3 regions of the Streptomyces sp. SYP-A7185 genome follow, and region 1 is predicted to be linked to each of the others. Evidence: riboswitches for the same ligand, from Rfam matches in the RefSeq annotation. Region 1 holds a riboswitch; each other region holds the start of a gene.
What was found. Region 1 has a riboswitch for thiamine pyrophosphate ahead of thiC (phosphomethylpyrimidine synthase ThiC). Riboswitches for the same ligand answer to the same signal wherever they lie in the genome.
Positions count from the first base shown of each region.

Region 1 (3,270 bases):
CCTGGACCGTACGGACAAGCTGGTGCCGCTGGGGCAGGAGCGGGCGCTGGCCGACTTCGAGGCGCACCTGGACGAGGCGCTGGACCGGATCCTCGCCGAGGAGCAGAGCGCGGGCTGACGCTCACGGGCCAGGACGCGGCCCTACGGCAGATTGGTGCATTTCATGGCATCCGCCGGTTGAGCCTTACGGCACGGCCGCTGGGCGCTGAGCGCTGGGCGCTGAGCGCGAGGCGCCCGCCCGTCCGGCCCCTGGGCGCCCGCCCGTCCGGCCCCTGGGCACCCCGCCGCCCCCCTCGGCACCCCGCCTTCCCCCTAGGCGCCGCCCGCCCCTGGCTGCCGCCCGTTCGCCCTCCGGCCCCTGGGTGCCGCCCGTCTGCCCTCTGGCCCCTTGCTGCCGCCCCTCCGCCCTCCGGCCGGCCCCTGGCTGCCGACCGCACGTCACGCCTTTCGGCGGCGGCCCTTTCCGCCGCGGCCCTGCTTGGGGGCGGGGGTGGACGTGGGGGCCGGAGCGGGGGTGGCGCCGCCTGACGGGTGCGGGGCGTGGCCCGTGCGGCCCGCGGGGGCCGAGCGGTCGGCCGAGACCACCAGGGCCGCCAGCGCGGTCGTGACCGGGACGGAGGCGACCAGGCCGATCGAGCCGACCAGGGTGCGCACGATCTCCTCGGCCACCAGTTCGCTGTTGGCCACCGTGCCCACGCTGCTCTGTGCGATCGAGAAGAGCAGCAGCAGGGGCAGCGCGGCACCCGCGTACGCCAGGACCAGGGTGTTCACCACCGAGGCGATGTGGTCGCGGCCGATGCGGATGGCCGCGCCGTACAGACCGCGCCAGCCCATCTTCGGGTTGGCCTGGTGCAGTTCCCAGACCGCGGACGTCTGCGTCACCGTCACGTCGTCGAGCACGCCGAGCGAGCCGATGATGACGCCGGCGAGCAGCAGGCCGCTCATGTCGATGGACGGATACAGGCCGTGGATCAGGCCGGTGTTGTCGTCCGTGTTGCCGGTCAGCGAGGCCCAGCCGATGAAGAGCGAGCCGAGCAGCCCGATGAGGAGCAGGGAGATGAGCGTGCCGAGGACCGCGACCGAGGTCCGGGCCGTGAGGCCGTGGCAGAGATAGAGCGCGATCAGCATGATGGCGCTGGCCCCGATCACCGCCACGACCAGCGGGTTCGAGCCCTGGAGGATCGCGGGCAGGATGAAGAACGTCAGGACGAGGAAGCTCAACGCCAGGGCGATCAGGGCCATGACGCCGCGCATCCGGCCCACCACGACCACGGCGAGCGCGAAGATCCCGGCGAGCAGCGCCATGGGGAACTTCCGGTTCACGTCGGTGACCGAGTACTGCAACGCCTCGGGGGCCGTGGGCTCGTAGGCGACCACGACCTCCTGGCCTTGGCGCAACTGCCGCGGTGAGTCGGGCTGGACGATCTCGGTGAAGGTGCGGCCCTTGTCCTTGCCGCTCGTGACCTCGATCGTCGCCTTCTTGCAGACGCCCTTGGCACGGGACTGGGCGGACTGCCCCTCGGCCGTGGAGGTGTCGCCGTTGGGCGGGGTCTGCGAGGCGTTCACGTCCTTGCAGGGCAGCTCCTGGACCTTCGCGACCTCGGCCGACTGCGTCTGCCGGTCGAAGCCGACTCCGGTGCGCTCGTGGGACGGAGCGCCACCTGGCCAGAACACCGCGAGGCCGACGACCACCGCCGTGGCGAAAGGAATCAGCACGGCGGCGATGACCTTGCGCAGATGCTGGGAGACCGGCGCGGCAGGACCATGGCTGTGGGAGTGCCCGTGGGAGTCCGGAGGCACGTTCGGGACGGGCGGCTGGGACGGCGGCTGTGTGGTGGTCACTGCCCGATCATCGCAAGAACGGGGAGGGCCCTCTGTTCAGCGCGCCCGGCGGGGCGCTAGCGTGGAGGCACCTTTGCAATCGCGGGAGCTCGGAGCACCGGGCTGAGAGGGCGCTGACCTCCGTACGAAGCGGCACGAACGTGCACGAGCCGTACGGAATTCGCTGCGTCGACCGCCGAACCTGTTACCGGGTAATGCCGGCGTAGGGAGTAGGTCTCATGACCACATCGGACACACGCACGCCTGCCTCCAGCAGCGACGAGAACACCGGGAACCTCAGCGAGAACACCGGGAACCCGGTCGGAAACGCCAAGAACCCGGTCGAGAACACCGGGAACCCCCTCGGCGCGGAGGCCGGGAAGTCCATCGGCTGGCACAAGGCGTACGTCGAGGGCTCGCGCCCCGACCTGCGGGTGCCGGTCCGCCAGGTGCACCTCACCAACGGCAAGGCCGTGACCCTGTACGACACTTCGGGGCCGTACACCGACGAGTCCGTCGACACCGACGTCCGCAGGGGCCTCGCCCCGCTCCGCGAGAACTGGATCATCGCCCGCGGTGACACCGAGGAGTACGCGGGCCGTCCGCCCCGTCCCGAGGACGACGGCATCAAGCACACCTCGCCCCGCGGCGGCCTGAAGAACCTCGACGCGGTCTTCCCCGGCCGCCCGCGCCAGCCGCGCAGGGGGCGCGCGGGCCAAGCGGTCACGCAGCTCGCGTACGCCCGCCGCGGTGAGATCACGCCCGAGATGGAGTTCATCGGGATCCGCGAGAACCTCGATCCCGAGGTCGTGCGCGCGGAGGTCGCCGCCGGCCGCGCGGTGATTCCCGCCAACGTCAACCACCCGGAGATCGAGCCGATGATCATCGGCAAGAAGTTCCTGGTGAAGGTCAACGCCAACATCGGCAACTCCGCGGTGACCTCCTCCATCGAGGAGGAGGTGGACAAGATGACCTGGGCCACCAAGTGGGGCGCCGACACGGTCATGGACCTGTCCACCGGCCGCAACATCCACACGACCCGCGAGTGGGTCCTGCGCAACTCCCCCGTCCCCATCGGCACCGTGCCGCTCTACCAGGCCCTGGAGAAGGTCGACGGCCAGGCCGAGGCGCTGACCTGGGAGATCTACAAGGACACGGTCATCGAGCAGGCCGAGCAGGGCGTGGACTACATGACGGTGCACGCGGGCGTGCGCCTTCCGTACGTCCCGCTCACCGCCAACCGCAAGACCGGCATCGTCTCGCGCGGCGGCTCGATCATGGCGGCCTGGTGCCTCGCGCACCACAAGGAGAGCTTCCTCTACGAGAACTTCGAGGAGCTCTGCGAGATCCTCGCGTCGTACGACGTGACGTACTCGCTGGGCGACGGCCTGCGCCCCGGTTCGATCGCGGACGCCAACGACGAGGCGCAGTTCGCCGAGCTGCGCACCC
Region 1 is NZ_CP122310.1:4,886,542-4,889,811, reverse strand. Features, by position in the region: gene QBL25_RS21390 (SsgA family sporulation/cell division regulator) at 1-118, shown strand, start outside; gene QBL25_RS21385 (YibE/F family protein) at 439-1,842, opposite strand; TPP riboswitch at 1,914-2,068, shown strand; gene thiC (phosphomethylpyrimidine synthase ThiC) at 2,061-3,270, shown strand, end outside.

Region 2 (3,270 bases), 1.7 Mb from region 1:
GCGCGGTACGCGCACGACCCGGAGCAGTGGACCGACATTCCCGCCGGTGCGCGCACGAAGCTCCAGGAGGCGCTGCTTCCCGAGCTGATGTCAGTGGTGCGGCACATCAGCTGTGACGACGACACCACGCGCAAGACGCTGTGGCGTCTGTTCGACGGGACGCTCGTCGAGTCCGTGCTCATGCGCTACCCGGACCGCGTGACGATGTGCATCTCGTCGCAGGCCGGCTGCGGGATGAACTGTCCGTTCTGTGCGACCGGACAGGCCGGTCTCGACCGGAACCTCTCGACCGCCGAGATCGTGCACCAGATCGTCGACGGGATGCGCGCCCTGCGGGACGGGGAGATTCCCGGCGGGCCCGCGCGGCTCTCGAACATCGTCTTCATGGGGATGGGCGAGCCGCTCGCCAACTACAACCGCGTGACCGGTGCCATCCGCCGTCTGACGGATCCCGAGCCCGACGGCGTCGGCCTCTCGCAGCGTGGGATCACCGTCTCGACCGTCGGCCTGGTGCCCGCCATCCACCGGTTCGCCGACGAGGGCTTCAAGTGCCGCCTCGCCATCTCGCTGCACGCGCCGGACGACGAGCTGCGCGACACCCTCGTCCCCGTCAACACGCGGTGGAACGTACGGGAGGTCCTCGACGCCGGATGGGAGTACGCCGCCAAGTCGGGGCGCCGCCTCTCCATCGAGTACGCCCTGATCCGGGACATCAACGACCACGCCTGGCGCGGTGACCGGCTCGGGCGGCTGCTCAAGAACAAGCCCGTGCACGTGAACCTCATCCCGCTGAACCCGACCCCGGGCTCGAAGTGGACGGCGTCGCGTCCCGAGGACGAGAAGGCCTTCGTGGACGCCATCGCCGCTCATGGGGTGCCCGTCACGGTTCGTGACACCCGTGGCCAGGAGATCGACGGGGCGTGCGGTCAGCTCGCCGCGTCGGAGCGTTAGTCTGGCCGGAACACAACTTCATGTCCGGGACTGAACTTCAGGCCGGAACACAACTTCATATCCGGAACCATCTTCATATTCCGACAGGGGAGCGCCACAGCGCTGAGAGTGCGGCACCAAGGACAGGTTGGCCGCAGACCCTCTGAACCTTGCCCGGGTCATTCCGGGTAGGAAGTTCGGACATCACTCAAGCTGTTGCGCCCTGCCCGCGAACCACTCCGGTCCGCGGGCAGGGCCGCGTCTCTTCCTGGTCACTCCAGGAGGAATGAACTCAGTTGAACTCGGTGAGCACCACCAAGAAGATCACCGTCACCGCGGCCGCGGTGGCCCTCGGGCTCGTCGCGCTCTCCGCGTGCGGCGGCTCGTCGGACGGCGGCGACAAGGCCGACTCCAAGAGCGTCACGCTCGTCAGCCATGACTCCTTCGCGGTTTCCAAGGACGTCCTGAAGGCGTTCGAGAAGAGCTCCGGCTACAAGGTCGACGTCCTCAAGGACGGCGACGCCGGAGCCGCCGTGAACAAGGCCATCCTGACCAAGGACAACCCGCAGGGCGACGTCTTCTTCGGCGTCGACAACACCCTGCTCTCGCGCGCCCTCGACAACGGCCTCTTCCAGTCGTACGAGGCCAAGGGCTCGGACCGGATCGCCTCCCCGTTCCGCGTCGACCAGGGCAAGCACCGCGTCACGCCCGTCGACAGCGGCGACATCTGCGTGAACTACGACAAGAAGTACTTCGCCGACAAGAAGCTGGCGCCGCCGAAGTCCTTCGCGGATCTGGCCGAGCCCGCCTACAAGGACCTCCTGGTCACCGAGAACGCCGCGACCTCGTCGCCCGGCCTCGGCTTCCTGCTCGGCACCGCCGCTCAATACGGCGACGGCGGCTGGCAGGGCTACTGGAAGAAGCTCAAGGCCAACGGCGTCAAGGTCGTCGACGGCTGGGAGCAGGCCTACAACGAGGAGTTCTCCGGCTCCGCGGGCGGCAAGAAGGCCAAGGGCGACCGGCCGCTCGTCGTCTCGTACGCCTCCTCGCCGCCCGTCGAGGTGCTCTACGCCAAGCCGCAGCCCAAGGAGGCACCGACCGGCGTCGCGACCGGCACCTGCTTCCGGCAGGTCGAGTACGCGGGCCTGCTCGCCAACGCCAAGAACGAGAAGGGCGGCAAGGCGCTGCTGGACTTCCTGATCGGCGCCGAGTTCCAGAAGGACATGCCCCTGAACATGTTCGTGAACCCGGTGCGCGAGAAGACCGAGCTGCCCGAGCTCTTCGTCAAGCACGGCGTGACGGTCGAGAACCCGGAGACCATGTCCCCGAAGAAGATCGCCGACAACCGTGAGCAGTGGGTCAAGTCGTGGACCTCACTCGTACTGAAGTAAGCAAGCCGTCCAAGGGCAAGCTGCCCAAGGGCGAGTCCCCCGAGGGTGAGTCGCCCAAGGGCGAGTCCCGCAAGGGCCGGTCCCGCCGGGGGCTGCTCTCGCGCGGGAGCGCGACGCGGCTCGGCCTCATGGCCGTGCCCGTCGCGTTCTTCGCGGTCTTCTTCGCCTATCCGGTCGCCGCGATCGTCGCGCGCGGCCTGAAGGTGGACGGCGCGTGGCGGTTCGGGCGGATCGCGGACGTCGTCGGACAGTCCGACGTCCGGCACGTGCTGTGGTTCACCACCTGGCAGGCGCTCGCGTCGACCGCGCTCACGCTCCTGATCGCGCTCCCCGGCGCGTACGTCTTCGCGCGCTTCGACTTCAGGGGCAAGCAGGTTCTGCGGGCGGTCGTGACCGTGCCGTTCGTGCTGCCGACCGTCGTCGTCGGGACCGCGTTCCTCGCGCTGCTCGGCCGCGGCGGCCTGCTCGACGAGATGTGGGGCGTACGGCTCGACACGACCGTGTGGGCGATCCTGCTCGCGCACGTCTTCTTCAACTACGCCGTCGTCGTCCGCACGGTCGGCGGGCTCTGGTCGCAGCTCGACCCGCGCCAGGAGGAAGCCGCGCGCATGCTCGGCGCCTCGCGTTGGACCGCCTGGCGCACCGTGACGCTGCCCGCGCTCGGACCCGCGGTGGCCGCCGCGTCCCTCATGGTCTTCCTCTTCACCTTCACCTCCTTCGGCGTCGTGCAGATCCTCGGCGGACCCGCGTACTCGACGCTCGAAGTCGAGATCTACCGGCAGACCGCCCAGCTCCTCGACCTGTCGACGGCCGCCGTCCTGACCCTCGTGCAGTTCGCGGCGGTCGGCGTGATCCTGGCCGTGCACGCGTGGACCGTGCGCAGGCGGGAGACCGCGCTGCGGCTCGTCGACGCCTCCGCCGTGGCGCGCCGGCCGCGCGGGGCGGGGCA
Region 2 is NZ_CP122310.1:6,625,271-6,628,540, forward strand. Features, by position in the region: gene rlmN (23S rRNA (adenine(2503)-C(2))-methyltransferase RlmN) at 1-951, shown strand, start outside; TPP riboswitch at 1,027-1,143, shown strand; gene QBL25_RS29265 (thiamine ABC transporter substrate binding subunit) at 1,236-2,321, shown strand; gene QBL25_RS29270 (ABC transporter permease) at 2,450-3,270, shown strand, end outside.
Region 2: another riboswitch for thiamine pyrophosphate. It lies ahead of QBL25_RS29265 (thiamine ABC transporter substrate binding subunit); the one in region 1 lies ahead of thiC (phosphomethylpyrimidine synthase ThiC).

Region 3 (3,270 bases), 4.5 Mb from region 1:
AGTTTCGCAGCAGCGCTAGCCGCGCTCTGCGCGATGATCGTCCTTGGCCCGGCCGCGGCCACGGCGTCCGCCGCCGCGTGCGCAGCCCCCTGGAACTCCTCCTCCGTCTACACCGGCGGCAACACCGCCTCGTACAACGGGCGCAACTGGAACGCCAAGTGGTGGACCCAGAACGAGACGCCGGGCCGCAGCGACGTCTGGGCGGACGCGGGCGCCTGCGGCGGTGGCACCGACCCCGGCAACCCCGACCCCTCGGGATTCGTGGTCACCGAGGCGCAGTTCAACCAGATGTTCCCGAGCCGGAACTCGTTCTACACGTACAAGGGCCTGACCGACGCGCTCAAGGCGTACCCGGCCTTCGCCAACACCGGCGGCGACACCATCAAGCGCCAGGAGGCAGCGGCGTTCCTCGCCAACGTCCACCACGAGACCGGCGGTCTGGTCCACATCGTCGAGCAGAACCAGGCCAACTACCCGCACTACTGCGACGCCTCCCAGCCCTACGGCTGCCCGGCGGGCCAGGCCGCGTACTACGGCCGCGGTCCGATCCAGCTCAGCTGGAACTTCAACTACAAGGCGGCCGGCGACGCGCTCGGCATCGACCTCCTGCGCAACCCCTACCTGGTGGAGCGCGACCCGGCGGTCGCCTGGAAGACCGGTCTTTGGTACTGGAACACCCAGTCGGGTCCGGGCACCATGACGCCGCACAACGCCATGGTCAACAGCCGCGGTTTCGGTGAGACCATCCGCGCCATCAACGGCACCCTGGAGTGCAACGGCGGCAACCCCGCCCAGGTCCAGAGCCGGGTCGACCGCTACAAGCAGTTCACCCAGATCCTCGGCACCACGCCGGGCTCCAACCTGAGCTGCTGACCTTTCCTTCTGCGCGCACGACGCTTCTCCACGCACGACGGCCGGGCGGCCCTGATTCCTGTCAGGGCCGCCCGGCTTCGTGCGTCGCACCCGGCTCCGGTGGGCATAGGAGCCAGGCCGTTGCGTGAGGTACCCGTGTGCGACCTCCTGTTCCTCAAGGAGGTACATTGCGTAGCGACCACCGCGGGAGCTCGGGAGCAGCCGGGCTGAGAGGGCGGACGGGACTTGATCCCCTTTCCGCCGACCGCATGAACCTGGACCGGGTAATGCCGGCGTAGGAAGGGTGTTGACGATGGATACTGCCTCCATACCTGCCCGGCACGACACTGCCGTCTCCCGTGCTGCCGTGGCGGACGTGAGCGCGTCCCTGCGGGCCTCCGCACCCCTGGTGCACTGCCTGACCAACGTCGTGGTGTCGCAGTTCACCGCGAACGTGCTGCTCGCGGCGGGGGCTGCCCCCGCGATGGTGCACAGCGCGGAGGAGGCCGGAGCGCTGGCCCGGGTGGCCGGGGGTGTCCTGGTCAACCTGGGCACGGTGACCTCCGTGACGGCGGCGGCGATGCGTGTCGCGGTCACCGAAGCGGCCGGCGCCGGGCGGCCGTGGGTGCTCGACCCGGTGGCGGTCGGCCCGCTGCCCTGGCGCACCGCGCTGGCCCGCGAACTGCTGGAGAGCACGCCGCCGGCGGTCATTCGGGGCAACGCTTCGGAGATCCTGGCACTGGACGGCGGCGCGGGCGGGCGCGGCGTGGACAGCACGGACGTCCCCGAGGCGGCGCTGGCCGCGGCGGACGCGCTGGCCCGGCGCTATGGCTGCGCGGTCGCGGTGAGCGGCCCCGAGGACGTTCTCACCGACGGGACGCGCGTGGTGCGTCTGGCCAACGGGAGCCCGCTGCTGGCTGTGGTGACCGGTACGGGCTGCTCGCTCGGCGCTCTGGTGGCCGCCTGCACCGCCGTCACCGACGACGCACTGCTGGCCGCCACGGCCGCGACCGGCCTGCTCACCGTGGCCGCGGAGGACGCCGCCACCCGCTCCGCGGGGCCGGGCACGTTCGCGGTCGCCCTGATCGACGCGCTGTACGAGCTGAGCCCTGAGCGGCTCGCCGAGGCCCTCGACCTGCGCTGAGCGGACGCGTACGGCGGGGATCCGCGTGAGCGGTGGCCTCGACGCCACCCGCCGCACAGTGCCCGCCCCCCCTGGGGCGCCCCCCGGCACCGGGCCTGGCTGCCCTCTCCCCCGCCTCCTCTCACCCCGGTGTACGACTCACGGGTCCCCGCACGGCACGCCGGGGCCTGCCTTCCCCCGTACCTCCCGATGCGTTTCCCACGCCTTCGCCCGGCCGGGAGACCCCAAGGAGCAATTCATGCGACCTCCTCTCGACCTGTCCCTGTATCTGGTGACCGACACCAGGCTCTGCGGCGACCGTGGCGTCGCCCCTACCGTGGCAGCGGCCGTCAAGGGCGGCGTGACCGCCGTCCAGTTGCGCGACCCGGACGCGGACGACCGCACGCTGTTCTCGCTCGGCCGGGCGATCCAGGCCGAACTGGCGGGCACCGGCGTCCCCTTGATCGTCAACGATCGGCTGGACGTGGCGGCCCGGCTGGACGCGGACGGCGTCCACCTCGGGCAGCGGGACCTCTCTCCCGATACCGCCCGTCGCCGACTCGGCCCCCGTGCGTACATCGGCCTGTCCATCAGCCGTCCCGGGCAGCTGGCGCACGTGCCGGACAGCGTCGATCACCTCGGTGTCGGTCCGGTGTTCGCGCAGTCCACCAAGCCGGACGCGGATGCCCCGCTCGGCCTGGACGGCATGGCCCGGATCGTCCGGGAGAGCCCGCTGCCCTGCGTGGCCATCGGCGGGATCGGTCCGTCCCGGGCCGCCGCGGTCATGGGGCGTGGCGCGGCCGGCATCGCTGTCGTCAGTGCCATCTGCGGCCGGCCCGACCCCCGGGCCGCAGCCCATTCCCTCGTCCGCACCCTGCGACAGGAGATCTCCGCGTGACCAGCCCGCCCATCGCCCTCACCATCGCCGCCAGCGACCCCTCCGGCGGCGCCGGGATACAAGCCGACTTGAAGGCGTTCTCCGCCAACGGCGCCTACGGAACAGCCGTTCTGACCGCCCTGACCGCACAGAACACCCTGGGTGTCACCGGCATCCACGCCATCCCCCCGGCATTCGTCACCGAGCAGCTCGACACGCTGTTCGCCGACGTCCCGGTGGACGCCGTCAAGATCGGGATGCTGGCCGACGCCGCCATCGCCGACGCCGTCGCAGGGGCCCTGGAGCGCCACCGCCCCCGGTACGTCGTCCTCGACCCCGTCATGGTCTCGACCAGCGGCCACCGCCTCCTGGAAGCCGATGCGGTGGCGGTGCTGCGCGAGCGTCTCCTGCCGCTGGC
Region 3 is NZ_CP122310.1:426,711-429,980, forward strand. Features, by position in the region: gene QBL25_RS02005 (glycoside hydrolase family 19 protein) at 34-873, shown strand; TPP riboswitch at 1,047-1,172, shown strand; gene thiM (hydroxyethylthiazole kinase) at 1,220-1,996, shown strand; gene thiE (thiamine phosphate synthase) at 2,235-2,873, shown strand; gene thiD (bifunctional hydroxymethylpyrimidine kinase/phosphomethylpyrimidine kinase) at 2,870-3,270, shown strand, end outside.
Region 3: another riboswitch for thiamine pyrophosphate. It lies ahead of thiM (hydroxyethylthiazole kinase); the one in region 1 lies ahead of thiC (phosphomethylpyrimidine synthase ThiC).